Regions from separate parts of the Mycobacterium burgundiense genome, predicted to be linked through region 4. Evidence: riboswitches for the same ligand, from Rfam matches in the RefSeq annotation. Region 4 holds a riboswitch; each other region holds the start of a gene.
The links. A riboswitch is a leader RNA that binds a small molecule or an ion and turns the genes downstream of it on or off. The one in region 4 is predicted to bind cobalamin.
Positions count from the first base shown of each region.

Region 1: it holds a riboswitch for cobalamin, as region 4 does, so the genes downstream of both, metE (5-methyltetrahydropteroyltriglutamate--homocysteine S-methyltransferase) here and RCP80_RS24715 (FecCD family ABC transporter permease) in region 4, are expected to answer to the same signal.
Region 2: it holds a riboswitch for cobalamin, as region 4 does, so the genes downstream of both, RCP80_RS20285 (ABC transporter substrate-binding protein) here and RCP80_RS24715 (FecCD family ABC transporter permease) in region 4, are expected to answer to the same signal.
Region 3: it holds a riboswitch for cobalamin, as region 4 does, so the genes downstream of both, RCP80_RS07790 (PPE family protein) here and RCP80_RS24715 (FecCD family ABC transporter permease) in region 4, are expected to answer to the same signal.

Region 1 covers NZ_OY726397.1:3,404,912-3,408,012, forward strand. The annotation lists gene RCP80_RS15990 (tyrosine recombinase XerC) at 1-568, opposite strand, end outside; gene RCP80_RS15995 (siderophore-interacting protein) at 588-1,433, opposite strand; cobalamin riboswitch at 1,629-1,768, shown strand; gene metE (5-methyltetrahydropteroyltriglutamate--homocysteine S-methyltransferase) at 1,903-3,101, shown strand, end outside.
Region 2 covers NZ_OY726397.1:4,250,750-4,253,850, forward strand. The annotation lists gene RCP80_RS20280 (FecCD family ABC transporter permease) at 1-321, opposite strand, end outside; gene RCP80_RS20285 (ABC transporter substrate-binding protein) at 338-1,201, opposite strand; cobalamin riboswitch at 1,245-1,385, opposite strand; gene RCP80_RS20290 (MFS transporter) at 1,471-2,787, shown strand; gene groL (chaperonin GroEL) at 2,929-3,101, opposite strand, start outside.
Region 3 covers NZ_OY726397.1:1,637,313-1,640,413, reverse strand. The annotation lists gene RCP80_RS07790 (PPE family protein) at 1-1,331, opposite strand, end outside; cobalamin riboswitch at 1,414-1,555, opposite strand; gene RCP80_RS07785 (acyl-ACP desaturase) at 1,606-2,574, opposite strand; gene RCP80_RS07780 (L,D-transpeptidase) at 2,729-3,101, opposite strand, start outside.
Region 4 covers NZ_OY726397.1:5,198,089-5,201,189, reverse strand. The annotation lists gene RCP80_RS24715 (FecCD family ABC transporter permease) at 1-1,050, opposite strand, end outside; cobalamin riboswitch at 1,094-1,278, opposite strand; gene RCP80_RS24710 (TetR/AcrR family transcriptional regulator) at 1,321-1,920, opposite strand; gene RCP80_RS24705 (phosphotransferase) at 2,096-3,101, shown strand, end outside.

The DNA.
Region 1 (3,101 bases), 1.8 Mb from region 4:
CGCCGAACGGCACGGTGCGTTGCTTGTTGCCCTTGCCCAGGACGCGCAGCACGCGCCGGTCCACGTCGACGTCGTCGACATCCAGGCCACACAGCTCGCTGACGCGAATGCCGGTGGCATACAGCAGCTCCACAATGAGCCGGTCGCGCAGTGCCAGCGGATCACCTTGAACTGCACCGGATTTGGCCGCGGCCATGGCATCCAGCGCCTGGTCCTGGCGAAGCACCGCGGGCAGGGTCCGGCGCGCCTTGGGCACCTGCAGGCGCGCGGCGGGGTCCACGGCGAGCAGGCCACGGCGGGTGGCCCAGGCCGTGAACGCCTTCACCGCCGAGGTGCGCCGGCCCACCGTGGTGCGGGCCGCGCCGGCCGCGGCCTGCGCGGCCAGCCAGGACCTCAGCACCGGCAGCGTCAGCGCCGCGAGGTCCGCGTCGGGGTCGCGGGCGCCGACGAAATCGAACAGCGAGCGCAGATCGCCCAGGTAGGCCCGTCGGGTGTGGGCCGAGCGGCCCTTTTCCAGCGTGAGGTGCTCGGCGAACTCGGCCAGGACCACCTCGAGGCTCGCGGACATGGAACTACCGTCGCAGATGCTAGGCCGGTTTGGCCGCTTCGGCCTCGGCGAGTTCGCGTTTCCACTGGCGGAAGGTCTCCTCGGTGCGGCCGCGGCGCCAGTACCCGGAGATCGAGGACGCCCACTTGGCCGGCACCTCGCGTTCCTTGCGAATGTAGGCCCGCAGGTTGTGCATCACCGCCTGGGCCTCGCCGTGGATGAAGACCTGCACCTGCCCGGGCAGCCACGGCGCGGCCTTGACCGCCTCGATCAGTGGCGCCCGGTCGCCGGCCTGGTCATCGGAGACCAGATCGGCCCGACCACCGCGGTATACCCAGGTGAGCCTGACACCGTCGGGGACCGACAGTTCCAGTTCGTCGGCCTGATCCGCGATTTCGATGAAGGCGTAGCCGACCGCGTCCGAGGGCAGCGCCTCCAACGCGGTGCTGATGGCCGGGGTCCCGGCCTCGTCGCCGGCGAACAGGTACCAGTCGGCGGCCGGATCCGGCGAAAACCCGCCGTTGGGATCGGTCAGGTACAGCGGGTCACCGGGTTGTGCGCCCGCCGCCCACGGCCCGGCGACGCCCTGATCGCCGTGCACGACGAAGTCGATGGTCAGTTCCCGGGCCACCGGATCGACCCTCCGCACCGTGTAGGTGCGGACCACGGGTCGTTGCTCGGGCCCGAAACTGTCCAGCGTCAGCGGCCTTTCGAGCGCCGCCACGTCGACGCCGACCGGCACGAAGGCGATCTTCAGATAGGAATCGGTGGCGTCCTTCGGGGTGAAGGCATCAAATCCCTTTCCGCCCAATATCACCCGAACCATATGCGGTGTGATCCACTCGGTGCGCACCACCTCGAGGGTGTGCAATGGACGGCCCGCCACATTTCCTCCTGAAAACTGCCCGACTGCTGAAATACTCGTTGCTCCCGACTATACGGAGAAGCGCCGGCGGGATGTCGGCTTGCACCCGCAGGCCCGCGACGTGCGGGTACGGTGGAACCCGCAGCTGGTCTGCCATCGCCGCGCCCGCGTGACGGTGGCATCGAGTGTCGTGCGCCCCCGGGTGCGTGGCGCGAGAGGGAACCCGGTGAGAATCCGGGACTGTCCCGCAGCGGTATGCAGGAACGAACGCCGTCACCAGCACTGGCCACCGGGCCGGGAAGCGACGGTCAGTAGGAGTGCCGGATCCCGGTACGCGCCCGCGAGTCCGAAGACCTGCCGGTTGCGCTGGACGCGCCGCGTCCGGCCGCACACCGCCTCGTGGAATGGGCGTCGGGCATGCGTGGTCGTCGACTCCGCGGCACGACGCCTGTAGGCGATGGGCATCCCGTCGTAGTAGAAGGACGTCGCAGTGTCTCGCACGCAGTCAACCCCTTTCACCACAACCACTCTGGGCTCCCCCAGGATCGGCCCCAACCGCGAACTCAAACGTGCCGTCGAGCGCTATTGGGCCGGCCGAACCGACCGTGCCGAACTGGAATCGGTGGCCGCCGAGCTGCGGCGGCGGACCTGGTCGGCGCTGGCCGAGGCCGGCCTGGATTCGATCCCGGTCAACACGTTCTCGCTGTATGACCACGTCCTGGACACCGCCGTCATGCTGGGCGCGCTGCCACCGCGGGTCGCCGCGATCCCCGACGAGCTGGACCGGTACTTCGCCGCCGCCCGGGGCACCGATGAGGTGGTGCCGCTGGAGATGACGAAGTGGTTCGACACCAACTACCACTACATCGTGCCGGAGATCGGTCCCGAGACCTCGTTCCGCCTGCATCCCGACAAGGTGCTCGCGGAACTCGATGACGCTCGTGCACAGGGAATTCCGGCTCGCCCGGTGCTGGTCGGCCCGATCACCTTCCTGGCTTTGAGCAAGGCGGTCGACGGTGCGGGTGCGCCGCTCGGGCGCCTCGATGAGCTGTTACCGCTCTACCGTGACCTGCTGGGCCGCCTCGCCGACGCCGGCGCCGAATGGGTTCAGATCGACGAACCCATCCTGGTCACCGATGCGGTGGACGACGCCGCACAGCTGGCCGAGCGGGCCTACCAGTTTCTCGGCGACAGCCACCAGCGCCCCGCGATCTTCGTCGCCACCTACTTCGGCGCCCCCAACGGGGCGCTGCCCGCGTTGGCCCGCACCGCGGTCGAGGCCATCGGCCTGGATTTGGTGTCCGGCAGCGAGCAGGCCGTTGCGGCGGTCCCCGAACTGGCCGACAAGCTGCTGGTCGCCGGCGTGGTCGACGGCCGCAACATCTGGCGCGCGGACCTGGAAGCGGCGCTGGGCAAGCTGGCCGCACTGCTGGGCTCGGCCGCCGCGGTGGCGGTTGCTACGTCGTGTTCGACGCTGCACGTGCCGTACTCGCTGGCTCCCGAGACCGAACTCGACGACGCCCTGCGCAGCCGGCTGGCCTTCGGGGCGGAGAAGGTGACCGAGGTCGTCACGCTGGCGCGCGCGCTGCGCGACGGCCGCGACGCGGTGGCCGAGGCGATCGAGGCGTCCAACGCCGCGCTCGCCACCCGCACGGCCGACCCGCGTCTGCACGTGGCAGCGGTGCGGGC
Region 2 (3,101 bases), 950 kb from region 4:
GATCATTGCGGTAGCGCCGAGGCCCGCACCGCTGGACACCCCCAGCAGGTAGGGATCGGCCAGCGGGTTGCGGAACACCCCCTGATAGGCGGCACCGGCGATGGCCAACGTGGCCCCCACCAGGGCGCCGAGCACCACCCGCGGCAGCCGGATCTGCCACAGCACCGCCTGCTGGGCGACGGTGAGCCCGTGCTCGACGTCGACTCCGGGGAGTCCGTCGATCAGCGCGAGCAGCACGCCCCGTGCGGGCAGGTTGGCCGGCCCGACGAAGATCGCGAGCACGGCGGCGCCGACCACGGCGATTACCGCCGCGGTCACCACCCACGCGCGGCGGGTCTCAGTTGGGCGCCGGGACAGCTTGGACCTCAGCGACCACGGCGCCGATCCGCTCGACGGTGTCGACGACGCGCGGACCCCAGCGGCTCGCGACGTCGGCGTCGAGTTCATAGATGCTGCCCGTGCGGACGGCGGCCACCTCGCCCCAGCCGGCGCGGTCCGCCACCGTTCGGGCGGTCACGCCGCAGCACTGCACGTCGGCCAGGAAGATCAACTCCGGATCGGCCGCGACGATGAATTCCTCGGACAGCTGCGGGTAGGCATCCGCGTCGCTGTCGTCGGCGATGTTGGTCAGCCCGAACAGTCCGTAGAGCTGCCCGATGAACGATGCGCCGGTCGCGGTGAACAGCGTCGGGTCCAGCTCGTGGTAGTAGCGCAGTTGGGCCGGCGGCGTGTTGTCGACGACCTCGGCGATCTGCCGACGCATGTGGGACACCAGTTCGGCGGCGTCGCCGATGCGACCGGTCGCCGCGCCGATCTGCTCGATCTGGGCATACGCGTCGTCGACCGTGGTGGGAGCGGGCTGGGACAGCAACGCAATCCCCGCGGCCTCCAGGCCGGCGACGAGGTCATCCGGGGCATCGGCGGTGATCACCAAATCGGGCTGATACGCCACGATCGCCTCGACGTTCGGGGTGTAGCCGGACAGGTCCTGCTGGGTCGGGGCATCGGCCGGATAGTTCGATTCGCCGTCCACGGCGATCACCTGTGGGCCCGCGCCGATCGCCCACAGCGTCTCGGTCGCCGAGGGACTCAGCGAGACCACACGTTGCGGATTGTCCGGCTGTTCGGTCTGCGCGGGCTCGGCTCCGGATCCGCAGGCGGCCACCAGGCCGACCGCCAGAGCGGCGAGGGACGTTGTCAATCGACGCGCGGTGTTCAACAGAGCCAGTCCTTCGTCCGAGGAGAGTACTGACCGCGGCTCAGCTGACCTGGCTTGTCCGACGCGAGCGGATGCGTCGGCGTCACAGTTGCGGGACAGCGCCGGACTGGTACCGGACTTCACTGGACACCACGGACCCGGCGGCGCCGGGTATCGGCGAGCCTATCCCACCCCGGCGGGTTCAAATCACCGCGCGTGCAACCGTGGCGCAGTCCCCCACCGCTGTGGCCTTACTAAATGACGTGACACTCATCGATGCACCCATAGCGCCCGACGACGACAAAGGCTCCGCGATCACGCCGCAGGCCCGCACGGCGCTGTGGGCCAGCCTGGTCGGCACCACCATCGAGTGGTACGACTTCTTCCTCTACGCCACCGCCGCCAGCCTGGTGTTCAACCACGCGTTTTTCCCGGATCAGTCGACGTTCGTCGGGACCATGCTGTCGTTCGCGACCTTCGCCGTCGGCTTCGTCGTCCGCCCCATCGGCGGCTTTGTGTTCGGCCACATCGGCGACCGGATCGGCCGGAAGAAGACGCTGGCGCTGACGATGGTGTTGATGGGCGTCGCGACCGCGCTGATGGGGGTGCTGCCCACCGCCGCCCAGATCGGCGTGCTGGCCCCGATCCTGTTGCTGCTGTTGCGCATCGTGCAGGGCTTCGCGCTCGGCGGCGAATGGGCGGGGGCGGTGCTGCTCGCGGTCGAACACGGACCGCCGCGGCGGCGCGGGCTGTTCGGCAGCATCCCGCAGGTCGGCCTGGCGCTCGGGCTCGCGCTGGGTACCGGGGTGTTCGCGCTGCTGCAGGTGGTGCTGCCCGATGATGCGTTCCTCACCTACGGCTGGCGGATCGCGTTCCTGTTCAGCATCGTGTTGGTGATCTTCGGCGTCGTGGTGCGGTTGCGGGCCACCGAGACCCCGGCCTTCGAGCGTGTCCGCGACAGCGGCGACCGGGCCGCGGTGCCGCTACGTGAGGTGTTCAGGCCGCCGGCGCTGCGCTCGACCGCGCTGGGCATGCTGTCGCGCTGGGGCGAGGGCGCGGCGTTCAACACCTGGGGCGTGTTCGCGATCGCCTACGCCACAAGCACATTGGGTCTGGAGAAGGTGCCCGTGCTGGTGGCCGTGACGGCGGCGTCCCTGCTGATGGCGGTGCTGCTGCCGGTGTCGGGCCTGCTGACCGATCGATTTGGCCCCAAGCGGATCTACACCGTCGGTATCGCCGCCTACGCCGTCGCCGTCTTCCCGGTGTTCGCGTTGTTCGGCACCGGCAACATGGCGTTCTACACGGTCGCCATGCTGCTGGTGTTCGGGGTGATCCACGCGCTGTTCTACGGGGCCCAGGGCACGTTGTACGCATCGCTGTTCCCGGCGCGGATCCGCTACACCGGCCTCTCCACGGTCTACCAGCTGTCCGGGATCTACTCCTCGGGCCTGACGCCGATGATCCTGACCGCGCTGATCGCCGCCGCGGGCGGGTCCCCATGGATCGCCTGCGCCTATCTGGTGACCACTGCGTCGATCAGCGTCGCGGCAACCCTGGCGCTCAAACCCACACCGCTGCGCGAACTTTAGGCGCCCTCCGGACTCCGGTGGCGCGCCTCCAGCGTGGTGCGTTCGTCGGCGTTCAGCGGGGGCATGGGCCGCTCGATCCCGACGGACACGAAAAAGCCCGGCCTGCAAGGCAGGCCGGGCTTTCCCGAAATAGAGCTGGACTTAGAAGTCCATACCGCCCATGCCACCGGTCGGGTCGCCCGCGGGTGCGGACGCCTTCTCCGGCTTGTCGGCGACGACGGCCTCGGTGGTGAGGAACAGCGCCGCGATGGACGCCGCGTTCTGCAGCGCCGAGCGGGTGACCTTCACCGGGTCGGCGACGCCGGCCTTGAGCA
Region 3 (3,101 bases), 1.9 Mb from region 4:
GCGTCGGCGGCCACACCGCCGACGAGGTAACCGAAGGCGGCCATGTTCCCCAGCGTCGGCGGTGAGGCTGTGGGCGGCGGGGCCCCGGTGGCGGTGGTAGGCGCGGGTGCCGGAGCCGACGGAGCCGGGGTCGAGGTGGGTGACGACGCCGGCGTAGAGGCTGGGCTGGAAGTCGGCACCAGGGCGGTGGGCGGGGGTACGGGAGGAGAGGCGGGTACCGCAGGTACGGCGTTCTCCAGCCCCGAAAGGGCGGCCGCGCCCAGCAGGCCGCCGGCGGCAAACGGTGCGGTGGCCATTGCCGCGGCCACGATCGGCAGCAGCGCCGGCAGGACCGCGAGCAGCACCTGCGGCAGCGTCGTCTTGAGCAGCGCGATGGTATCGGTGGTGATCGCGACGAACATGGCCCCGGCACCGAAGAGCAGCGTGTAGGCGATGGCCGTCGGATTGCCCGAGGCGAAGGCCAGGCCGATGTCCGCCGCGACGAAGCTGGCGGTTTGGGACAGGTAGAGCGCGTATTGCGAGATGTCCATCGGATAGCCGAGCGCGAAGGCGAGGTTGTAGGGGCTGAAGAAGCTCAGCGGATTACCGGTCCAAGGCAGGTACGGATCGATGCCGGCAAACAAGTCGGCGAAGAACGGATCGTTGTACAGCCCTTGGATCAGCGGATCCAGAACCTCGTTGTAAAAGTCGGAATACCCGATCTGATCGAACCAATCCAGATATTCGTTCTGCTTGTCGGGCGGCGGTTCGGAAGCGGCCAGCGCCGATGAACGCGCGGATGTCACCGGGATAGATCGCAGAATCTGCGGTGCCGCAACGCTTTCCGGTGAGGCCGCCAGTGCCGACGTCGCGACGCCGTCGTAGGTGGCCATCGCCGTGGCGGCCTGCACCCACATCCGCACGTAGTCGGCCTCGTTCAGGGCTATCGCGATGGTGTTGATGCCGAAGAAGTTGGTGCTCACCAAAGCCGCGCGGGTGGCATGGTTGGCGGCCAACTCCCCCAGCGTCGGCATCACGGCCAGCGCGGTGCTGTACGCCGCGGCGGCAGTTTCGTGCTGCGTCGCGCGTAGCGCGCTCTCGGCATTCTGCTGCAGCAGCCACGTCACAAACGGGGCATGCGCACCGACGTACGCGGTGGCGCTCGGCCCTTCCCACGCGCCGGCATGGGCGTCGGACAGCACCGTTGTCAGCTCAGTTGCGGCCTCGGCGTATTCGGCGCTCAAGGCGCTCCACGCGCCGCCGGCGGCCAGCAATGGACCCGGCCCCGGCCCCGCGGACAACAGCGCCGACCAGACTTCGGGCGGCGAGGACATGTAGATGGGCGCGGTCATCGACCGCACCAGGTATCGGATGACACTGGCGCTCATCGGCTTTCTCGGGGTGCACCGCCCCGGGTAGCAGGATGCGACGACGCGAGTGTCCTGGCTCTCGGATCACAGCTCGCCTCGCCTTCCGGCTCGCAGCCGTGGCGGTTGAGGGTCGCTCCCCGATGACAGTGGCGGGACCGCGCCGGATTCGCACCGGCTTCCTACATCGTCATCGCCTATCTGGAGAAGTATGACATGCGGCTCTCGGCGGCCGATATACGCCGATGCCGCGAAACCGTTAGACGGCTTGGGCTTCCAGCTTCCGCGCCTCACGGGCGAGCAACCGGTCGCGCTGTTCCTCGAACTTGAACACCTGCCGCTGCAGGTCTTCGAGGTGGGCCGCGAGCTGCTCCCGGCGTTGTTCACCCTCGGCCGAGAAGTCTGTGCGTTCGAAGATCCGCCACTGCCGCAGCACGGGCTTGACCACGTCGTCGAGATGCTGGCGCGGGTCGTAGATGCCGTGCTTGGCCATCATCACGCCGTTGCGGCGGAAGTTCGGCATGCCCTGGCCGGGCATCCGGAAGTTCTCCACGACGCTCGCAACGGCCTCCAGGGCCTGATCGGGGACCAGGTCGATGGCCGCGGCGCACATGTTCCGATAGAAAATCATGTGGAGGTTTTCGTCGGCCGCGACCCGCTGCAGCAGCCGATCGGCGACCGGGTCGTTGCACACCCTGCCCGTGTTGCGGTGACTGACGCGGGTGGCGAGCTCCTGGAACGTCACGTAGGCGATGGACAGCAGGAAGTCCGTCTTGTGGCGCTCCTCCTCCTCGGCGGTGGGCCCGAAGCCGTTCGTGACGTGCTCCATGCGGGCCCGCTCCAGCGCTACCGGGTCGACACCGCGGGCCACCAGCAGGTAGTCCCGCAGCACGATGCCGTGCCGGTTCTCCTCGGCGGTCCACCGACCCACCCAGGTACCCCAGGCGTCATCCAGCGAGAAGTACGCGCCGGCCTGACGGTGGTAGGACGGCAGGTTGTCCTCGGTGAGGAGGTTGGTGATCATCGCGGCCTGGGCGACCGCACTGAGTTGCGACTCCTCCTCGGACCACGCCTTGCCGCCTGCGCCCGCGTAGCCGCGGCCACGATCCCATGGCACATAGTCGTGTGGATTCCAGTCCGTGGTCACCGACAGATGCCGGTTGAGATTGCTCTCCGCAATCGGCTCCAGCTCGGCGAGTATCGCCAAATCGGACAATTTCCTGACCATATGCACTTTTCCTTGCCGTTGATTCCGGGGTCAGCGTAGCTTGCCCCGGCTGATGCAACACGCCACGAGCGCGCGTCGAAGTACCGGTAACCCGCGCGCCCGGTGGCGTGGGTTGGTGTCGCGGCGGGTCAACCGCGGGTGTTGAGCGTCCCGATCACGCGCTGGAGTTACCCGCCTGCCACTGCTTCCACGGGATGTTCCAGTCGCCCAGTCCGTCCGTGCCGGGCAGCGTGGAGCCAACGCTGTTGACCACCTCGACGATGTCGCCGCGCTTGCTGTTGTTGTAGAACCACTGCGCGTTGCTGGTGGTCACGTTGATGCAGCCGTGGCTGACGTTGTCGTAGCCCTGGCTGCCCACCGACCACGGTGCCCCGTGGACGTAGATGCCGCTGTAGGACATCTGGGTCGCGAAGTCGACCTCGGTGCGATAGCCATTCGGCGAGTTGACCGGGACCCCGTACGTCGAGGAATCCATCACCAACTCCTCGTAGCGGTCACCGATGATGTACACCCCGTTGGGTGTCGGG
Region 4 (3,101 bases):
GCTGTTGCCGAACTCGTAGCGCCGACGCCCCATCAGGAACAGGAAGATGGGTGCGCCGATCAGCCCGGTGAGAATGCCCAACGGCATCTCCCGGGGGGACGCCGCCACCCGCGAGATCACGTCGACCCACACGAGGAAGAGCGCTCCGCCGCAGACCGCGACGGGCAGCATTGCCCGGTGCGTGGCGCCGACCACCAGGCGCGCCGCGTGCGGGACGATGAGGCCGACGAACCCGATACCCCCGGACACCGCAACCAGCACACCCACCAGCACGCCCTGGGTGACGAACAGCGTGGTGCGGAGCCCGCGCACCGGCACGCCCAGGGATGTGGCGGTATCCGAGCCGGCGGCGTAGGCGTCGAGCCACGAGTGGATCGCGATCATCGCGGCCAGCGTGATCGCCACCACCGCGCCCGCGAGCGGCACCTTGGCCCACGTCGCACCGGCGACGCTGCCCAGCATCCAGAACATCACGCCCTCGGCGGCGTGCGGGTCCCCGGCGGTGAACACCAGCAACGACGACAACGCCATGAACGCCGAGGACAGCACCACTCCCGAGAGGATCAACCGCAGCGCGGTCAACCCGCCCTGCGCGCGGGCCACGCTGTAGACCGTGACGGTGGCGACCAACGCGCCGAGCAGCGCGCCGCCGGACAACGCCCACACGCCCAGGCCGGCGAGCGCGCCGAGGGTCATCACGGCCGTCGCACCCACGGCGGCGCCCGCGGACACCCCGAGCAGGTAGGGCTCGGCGAGCGGGTTGCGCACGAGCGCCTGCATCAGGGCACCCGCCAGCGCCAGTCCGGCACCCACGATCGCGGCCAACACCGAGCGGGGCAGTCGCAGGTCCCAGATGATCACGTCGTAGGCGACGTCCACCTCCGTGCCGCCGAATCGGCCGGTGACGGTGCGCCAGACCTCACCGATCGGGATGTGCTCGGCGCCGAAGGCGACGGACAGCAGGATGCTCACGGCCGTGAGGACGGCCAGCAGCGCGGTCAATGGACCGGCGCGGAGCCGTCGTACTGCGGGAACGCCCGTCTTGTGCACGTCTTGCCTTCGAAGTCTGGGTAACTGTGCGCGAGTTACACGGTGGACTCAACGAAGAACGGCAGGTCTTCGGACTCAGGATCGTTCGAACCCGACGCCTTCCCGGAAGTGTTTCCAGTGGCCAGTGTCGAGTCCGTCTCCCATACCGCTGCGCGCCAGTCCCGGATTCACACCGGGTTCCCTGGCACCCGCCCTCAGGCGGATGCGACCGTTCTCCGGGCTGAGGCTACCAATCGACACCGCGGCGGCCCGCCCGTGTGTGCGCGCGGGCTATTCGGCCGGGCCGATCCCGTGCAGCAGGGCATCGAGCAGGCCATCGAATTCTGTTGCGGGCGCGCTGTTTTGTGGAGCCGCCACCAGGACGCGGAGGAGCAGGGTGCCGATCAGGGCATCGGCGATGCGCTCATGATCGAGCCCGCGGCGGATTTCGCCGTCGGCCGCGGCCCTGCCCAGGCGCGTGACCAGCCCGTCGTGTTGCGGAACGCTGAGCTGGCGATACAGCGCCTCGTTGTCCATTGGGCTGGCCGCGGCCGCGGCGATCAGCGACCGAATCAGCGCCGCATTGGTTGCCTCGCCCAGGAATTCGGCGTGTTCGACGAGCCAGGAGCGCAGATCGGCGCGCAGGTCACCGGTCTCGGGCACTTCGAAGGTACTGCGGCGACCGTAGGCGCTGAGCACGGCTTCGGCGACCATCGGCGCCTTCGACGGCCAGCGTCGGTAGAGCGTCTTCTTGCTGACTCCCGCCAGGGCGGCGACGCTGTCCATGGAGACCTCGGCGTAGCCGCGCGCGACGAGCAACGTGCACGTGGCGACCAGAATCTCGTCGTGCAACTGGGCGTCGCGTGGCCTGCCACCCCGGGCCTGAGGCATGCCGCGAGCTTAGAGCAGGCAAACCCTTCCCCGGCGTGCCCGAGTCGGGTAGCGTCGGCCGTTACGACACGAGTCGTGTCGTAACTACAGCTGGCCCGACCGCGAGGAGAGCATTCGCGTGAACACGCTGCCCCTGACAGTGCCCGCGAACCTGGACGAAATCACGTCCGAGTGGATGACCGCCGCGCTGGCGCAGCAGCACCCGGACGCCGTGGTCGACGCGGTGACCGTCGAACTGCGCGACGACGGCACGAACCGCCGCGCCCGGCTGGGGCTGACCTATTCGGCCGGCGCGGGGCCGGCCACGGTGTTCGTGAAGGCGGCCGACCCCGCGCACAAGGATCTGATCCGGATGACCAGCGGCATGTTCCACGAACCGCGGCTGTTCAGCGCGGCGGTGGAGTTGCCGCTCGAGCACCCTCTGGTCTATGCCGCGGTGGCCGACGAGGACGCCTACGACTTCTGCCTGGTGATGGAGGATCTGTCCGCGCGCGGCGCCGATCCTCGGGATTCGCTGCGGCCGCTTTCGGTGGAGCAGGCCGCCACCGGCATGCGAGCCCTGGGCCGGATGCACGGACGCTTCTGGGGTGAGCGCGTGCTGGCGCATCCCCGGTTGGGCTGGCTCGAGCCGTTCGAGCCCTTCGATGGTCTGCAGTACGCCCCGCTGCCCTCGGCGTTGGAACGACTCGATGCCGATACCCCGGCCGAAGTGTTGTCGTTGACCATCGATCAGCTCGTCGAATCGATCTGGAAGCCCTACATCCGGACGCTGACCACCTCGCCGCAGACCTTGCTGCACGGCGACGCCCATATCGGCAACACCTACGTCACGCCGGCCGGTGAGGTGGGATTTCTCGACTGGCAGATGGCCCGGCGCGGCAACTGGTCACTGGACGTCGGCTATTTCCTGCAGGGCGCGGTGACCACCGAGGACCGACGCGCGCACGAGCGGGCACTGCTGGCCGAGTACCGCGACGCGCTGGGACTCCCGAGCGACGAGACGCCGTCCGCCGACGAGATCTGGCTGCGCTACCGCGCCTCGGTGGCCCACGGTTTGGCGCTGTGGTTGGTCACCGCCAGCGCCGACGGCGGCATGTGGCAGCGCGCGGAGGTCGCCGTGGCGTTGGCCCAGCGCTACGCGATCGCGTTCGGCGACTTGGATTCGGCGTCGGCGATCGCCG